2 regions of the Bartonella sp. WD16.2 genome follow, and region 1 is predicted to be linked to the other one. Evidence: predicted binding sites of a transcription regulator. Region 1 holds the regulator's gene; the other holds the start of a gene.

What was found. Region 1 encodes HrcA, which represses chaperone genes, less so after heat shock. Its sites were predicted from a motif close to GTTAGCACTCNCNNNNNGNGAGTGCTAAC; they were not measured.
Region 2: the regulator HrcA is predicted to act here: its motif matches at 1,657-1,685, upstream of groES (co-chaperone GroES).

What each region holds. Positions count from the first base shown of each region.
Region 1 is NZ_CP019781.1:1,691,059-1,694,492, reverse strand. Features, by position in the region: gene thpR (RNA 2',3'-cyclic phosphodiesterase) at 357-896, shown strand; partial or broken gene grpE (nucleotide exchange factor GrpE) at 1,034-1,672, opposite strand; gene hrcA (heat-inducible transcriptional repressor HrcA) at 1,794-2,864, opposite strand.
Region 2 is NZ_CP019781.1:1,368,126-1,371,559, reverse strand. Features, by position in the region: gene BWD162_RS06020 (alpha-D-glucose phosphate-specific phosphoglucomutase) at 1-59, shown strand, start outside; gene fumC (class II fumarate hydratase) at 118-1,506, opposite strand; gene groES (co-chaperone GroES) at 1,732-2,028, shown strand; gene groL (chaperonin GroEL) at 2,076-3,434, shown strand, end outside.

The DNA.
Region 1 (3,434 bases):
AGAACGTAATCTTTTTGCCACTTTTTGAGTCAATAAAGATTATTAAGTAACAAGAATTTTCAAATTCCCCTTATTTTAAGCTGCATTCAGTGCAATTAAAATGGATAGATATTTTATCTTTTCACAAATCATATATCAAATTTGCCATTCTAATGTTCACCCAAAAGTTTCTTTTATTGGTAACAGTACTTCCCCTTTCAACACAAATAATCTTATGAATTCAATTGACAATATAGGGGTTAGTTATTTCTGTCTACGTTATTATCTATCTTGTAATAATCAGCTCTATCTTAGTTTACCCATCACCACATTCTTAAGCGTCAAATAAATTATCTTCTAACCAATAAGGAGGCTCCATGCCACGTCTATTTGCTGCTATTAAAATTCCTCAAGAAACAACAAAAGCACTTATATCACTGCAAAATGGCTTACCAAAAGCCCAATGGATTAACCCACAAAATTTTCATATCACCTTGTCTTTTTTGGGTGAGATTGCGGACTCCGTTACTGATGAACTTATTGAAGCTTTTGATACAATAAAATGCCCCCCTTTTATGCTCCAACCTAATGGCTTTGAAATTTTTGGTTCAAAAACTTCCCCTCATTCCTTAGTTGTTCATATAAAACCTTGTGAACCCCTCACCCTTTTACATGAGAAAATACTATGCATTCAAAAACGTTTAGAACTAACTCCTGATGAGATGCAATACACCCCGCATATTACCCTTGCACGACTGCTCGATATTCAACCTGATGACCTTTCTTTGTATTTATCTACTCGGAGTGACTTTTCTTGCCCTCCCTTTGCAGTTGATCACTTTGTTTTACTCCTATCGAAAGACCCCTCAAGTGACGCCCTTTATATTGTAAAAGGAAGTTGGCCGCTTCAAGTATAAGAGCACTTTAACAAAGTACTCTTTAAAGTTGTTCTAAAAATTGCTTTAATAATGTAAAGTCTAATATAAAATAATACGCCGCTACAGTTTAAAATATCTTTTTTACTGATGTGCTGAGGCTGGATCAATTTTAATAGAATCTTCTTTAAGCCCCCCTTAGCTACACCAACCATGGCCGGACGCAAAACACGCTCACCAATAATATAACCTGCCTGAACAACTTGCTGTACAGTATTATCAGGAACATCAGTATTAGGAATTTCAAACATTGCTTGATGAAAATGAGGATCAAATTTTTGTCCTTCTGGGTGAATCTTTTTCACTCCATGGCGTTCTAAAGCTGTCATCATAGCCCGCTCTGTCATTTCAACGCCTTCTGCTAACATTTTCAAACCAGTATCATTTTCGCGTGCACCTTCTGGAATAGCTTCCAAAGCACGATTGAGATTATCAGAAACAGATAACATATCGCGGGCAAAATTAGCGATCGCGTAAGCCCTTGCATCAGCTACATCACGTGTTGTACGACGTCGAAGATTTTCCATATCAGCGGCAAAACGTAAAAGTTGATTTTTTAGTTCCTTATTTTCATTCTGTAAATCAGCTAAGGGATCCGTAGACTCACTTTCTTTTTCTTCAACGTTTTCGCAAACCTCTTCTTTATTCATTTTTAAAAGCTCATCAGCAGCTTTTTTAAATGCCTCGTGATCGTTTGGATTTTTTAGATTACAATTTTCAAATGAAGCATCAGTAAATTTGTTTTTTTCGTCAGACATAAAAGTTCCATTCCTTCATAAGATTTGTTATTTTCGATATCGAAATTTTGCAGATAAAAATCAAGAGATATTTATTCACCTTAATATAATGAGTGTCTACAATAAAAATGCCTAATACAAACTAACGCAATAACTGTGACATAAGTTGAGCTGTATAATCAACCATAGGGACGATTCTTGCATAATTAAGCCGTGTTGGCCCAATAACACCCAAAGCACCAATTACCCTTTGTTGTGAATCGCAATAAGGTGCTACCACTAAGGAAGAACCTGAAAGCGAAAATAGCTTATTTTCCGAACCGATAAAGATACGAACCCCCAAACCTGCATCTGCTAAATCAAGTAATTGCGCCATACTTTCACGCGTTTCAAGATCATCAAATAAATGCCGTAACCGCTCTAAATCTTCTTCTGCTTTTACATCTTCAAGTAAATTGCTTCGCCCACGGACAATAAGATGCATCTTATGATCTGAATCTTCTCCCCCCCAAAGAGCTAATCCAGTTTCAACAAGATGATGGGATAATTGATCAAGTGCAGCTCGCGTTTCCACACATAAACGTGCAATTTCCATTTTAGCTTCATTGAGCGTACGCCCTTGAATATGAGCATTAAGAAAATTTGTTGCTTCCGTCAATTGCGAATGCGTAACACCTTCTGGTAAATGAATAATGCGGTTTTCAACTTCACCTTGTTGCGTCACTAAAACTGCAAGAGCATGCTCGCCATCAAGACGTACAAATTCAATATGCTTTAATGTACCTTCATATTTCATTGCTAAAACCAATCCCGCCCCACGTGAAAGGTCTGAAAGAATTTGGCTAGCTTGGATTAAAAAGTGTTCAACTGATTGTGTATGACCTGCCTCTTTGACTTGAAATTCAATATTCTCACGTTCTTCAGATGGCAAATCGCTTACTTCCATAAACGCATCAACGAAAAATCGTAAACCTGATTGCGTTGGCATTCGCCCTGCAGACACATGAGGTGCATAAATCAAACCAAGGTGTTCAAGATCACTCATTACATTACGAATTGTCGCAGGTGATAATGTTTGTTGTAAAAGCCGCGACAGATTACGTGATCCTACCGGTTCACCATCATTAAGGTAGGCTTCAACAATATGGCGAAAAATATCACGCGATCGTTCATCAAGCCCTTTAAGCTCATCGGTAATAGATGCCTGTTTTATCACAATTATTTCACCACTTCAAAAACACTTTTTTCTTATATAAGCTTTATTAAGGTTTGGTCAAATACTCTAAAGCAACGTAAAAAGAATATTACATATTTATTGCCAAAAGTACTATATGTTTTATCATCAACGGTACTATCATTAAAAGAGAGGCTATTTTATGTAGCACTCTAATCTTCATCCTTCTCAAATGCAAATAACCTTCTTTGAATAAGATCTCAAAAAATTGTAGAAGGATCAAATTCCGCAAAATTTGGCAATGCTCACATTTTATAATTATTTAAGCTGGACACCAATATAAAAAATTTTCTCACGATAAAACCCTTAAAGGTCATAATATTGTTATTTCTTGTCATATCTATAAAAATATACTCATGATTAACTTTAACTATGATGTAAACTTACAAACTAAATCTAATACTATTTTTTCGTTATAATAAGTCGCAAAACTTTTATGGACGTGAAAACAACCACCACAAATAAATCTCTTAAGCTGTATTGATCACTTTATTTATTAGAATTTACAAAACCGGTATTGTCAAATTTATCCTCCTATAACAAGTTCTC
Region 2 (3,434 bases), 320 kb from region 1:
TTGAATTGTTAAAAATAAAAGAATATTTGGGCCGTGAACAGCCCGATATTATAACGTAAATGTCATTTATAATAACAATGCATAATGACATAAATTCATCAATAACATAAAATAGCCTTATTGTGGGTGGATCATCTTCTTTGGATCAACCAGTCGGTCGTAGTCAGCTTCAGTAATCCCGGCTTTTAAAGCTTCTTCCCGTAAGGTTGTACCGTTTTTGTGGGCTGTTTTAGCAATATCAGCAGCTTTTTCATAACCAATTTCTGGTGCGAGCGCTGTAACCAGCATGAGAGAGCGCTCTAAAAGGGACTGGATGTGATCTGTATTAGCACGCAGTCCTTTGATACAGTTAATATCAAAGGAGTGCATAGAATCACCAAGAAGTGAGAGCGACTGCAGAACATTATAACCAATAACGGGCTTAAAGGCATTGAGTTCGAAATGACCTTGGCTTGCAGCGAATGTCACACTAGTCTGATTTCCAAAGACTTGGCAGGCGACCATACTTAAGGCTTCACATTGGGTGGGGTTAACTTTTCCTGGCATAATGGAGGAACCAGGTTCATTTTCTGGTAAGCTTAGTTCGCCTAGGCCTGAACGTGGTCCTGATCCTAAGAAACGAATGTCATTTGCAATTTTGAATAAATCAGCTGCCAATGCATTTAAGCTTCCGTGGAAATTGGCAAGAGCTCCATGGTGGGCGAGAGCTTCAAATTTGTTATTAGCGGTTGTGAAAGTTACTCCTGTGAGTGGACTAATCGTTTCAGCAAATGCAACGTCAAATCCTTTTGGAGCATTAAGGCCTGTTCCAACGGCAGTTCCCCCTTGCGCAAGCATTTGAACATCAATAAGAGCCATTTCAATACGTTGACGGTTGGCTTCTAGCGCAGCGCGGTAGCCTGAAAATTCTTGTCCCAAAGTAAGGGGGGTGGCATCTTGCGTGTGTGTGCGCCCCAATTTTATAATATCTGCAAATTCTTCTTCTTTTGTTTGAAGACTGGCAATAAGAGTATCAAGGATTGGGAAAAAATGTTGGCGTGTTTGCAGTGTAGTAGCAATATGAAGCGCTGTAGGAAAAGAATCGTTTGATGATTGGCTCATATTTACGTGGTCATTAGGGTGCACGGGTGCTTTGTTGCCAAGTGTTCCCCCTAAAAGCACGCTAGCGCGATTGGCGATTACTTCATTGACATTCATATTGCTTTGTGTGCCAGATCCTGTTTGCCAAACAGCTAGGGGGAAATGTGTATCAAATGCACCAGAAAGCACTTCATCAGCGGCAGTGACAATCGCTTGCCCTATGTCTTGCGAAAGTTTTCCTTTTTGCATATTCACAAGAGCTGCTGTCTTTTTGATAAGACTTAAAGCATAAATCAATGAGAGAGGCTGTTTTTCTGAACCAATATTGAAATTATGTCGAGAACGTTCTGTTTGCGCTCCCCAATAACGGTCATGAGGAACCGAAACTGTCCCAAAACTATCGGTTTCTTGGCGTGTTTTAAGCATCGTAAAATTCCTTAACGTATGTTCTATTAGTTTAGTAAAAGATAAGCATTTTTTGATCAGAATCAAAGAGCCAATTAGAATCAATATGAAAAAATTATTTTATTTAGAATCCTTGACATTGTGGATCAATATTTTTATATAAAACTTATTACTAGCACTCACTACTCAAGAGTGCTAGTAAAATTTAAGATTAATCAGTTATACTAAGTTTTAAGGGTTTAAAACATGGCTAACACACAATTCCGCCCACTTCACGATCGTGTTGTCGTTCGTCGGGTTGAATCTGAAAATAAAACTGCTGGTGGGATTATCATCCCTGATACAGCAAAGGAAAAACCTCAAGAAGGTGAAGTAATCGCTGTTGGTAATGGCGCTCTTGATAATAATGGAAAGCGCGTGCCTCTCGAAGTTAAAGCAGGAGACCGCATCTTATTTGGGAAATGGTCTGGAACCGAAGTGAAGATTAATGGTGAAGAACTCTTAATCATGAAAGAATCCGATATTATGGGGATTTTGGGTTAATCCATTCTCTCAATTTGTTTCATTTACTATATCCAAGGAGAAATTAAATGGCTGCTAAAGAAGTCAAATTTGGCCGTGAAGCACGTGAGCGCTTGGTGCGCGGTGTTGATATCCTTGCTAATGCTGTTAAGGTAACACTCGGTCCTAAAGGCCGTAATGTGGTGATTGACAAATCATTTGGTGCACCTCGTATCACAAAAGATGGTGTGTCCGTTGCAAAAGAAATCGAACTGGAAGATAAGTTCGAAAATATGGGCGCACAGATGTTGCGTGAAGTTGCTTCAAAGACCAACGATATTGCTGGTGATGGAACAACAACTGCAACTGTTTTGGGTCAGGCTATTGTGCAAGAAGGTATAAAAGCTGTTGCTGCTGGTATGAATCCAATGGATTTAAAGCGTGGGATCGATTCTGCTGTTGCAGAAGTTGTTGACAGCCTTTTCAAAAAAGCAAAAAAAATTCAAACTTCTGCTGAAATAGCACAAGTAGGAACGATTTCTGCTAATGGTGCTGAAGAAATTGGTAAAATCATTGCCGATGCTATGGACAAAGTTGGTAATGAAGGTGTTATCACCGTGGAAGAAGCAAAAACTGCTGAAACGGAATTAGAAGTCGTTGAAGGTATGCAGTTTGATCGTGGATATCTTTCACCTTATTTTGTCACAAATGCTGAAAAAATGGTGGCTGATCTCGACGATCCTTACATCCTTATTCATGAAAAGAAATTGTCTAATCTGCAATCCTTGCTTCCTGTTCTTGAAGCTGTTGTTCAGTCTGGTAAGCCTCTTCTCATTATCGCTGAAGATGTGGAAGGTGAAGCTTTGGCAACGCTTGTGGTTAATAAACTGCGTGGTGGTTTGAAGATTTGTGCTGTTAAAGCACCAGGCTTTGGTGACCGCCGTAAAGCGATGTTAGAAGATATTGCGATTTTGACATCAGGTCAGGTTATTTCTGAAGATGTTGGCATTAAGCTTGAAAATGTCACTTTAGATATGCTAGGCCGTGCAAAGAAAGTGCATATCTCTAAAGAAAACACGACTATCGTTGATGGCTCTGGACAAAAGGCACAAATCAGTGCTCGTGTAAGTCAGATTAAGGCGCAGATCGAAGAAACAACTTCTGACTATGACCGTGAAAAACTGCAAGAAAGACTTGCTAAACTTGCTGGTGGTGTTGCCGTTATTCGCGTTGGTGGTGCAACAGAAGTTGAAGTAAAAGAAAAGAAAGACCGTGTTGATGATGCCTTGAACGCAACGCGTGCAGCGGTGGAAGAAGGTATTGTTGCTGGTGGTGGAACTGCACTCTTGCGGGCTGCAAACGCAATTACTGTTAAAGGAAGCAATGCAGACCAAGAAGCTGGTATCAATATTGTCCGTCGTGCTCTACAAGCTCCAGCACGCCAAATT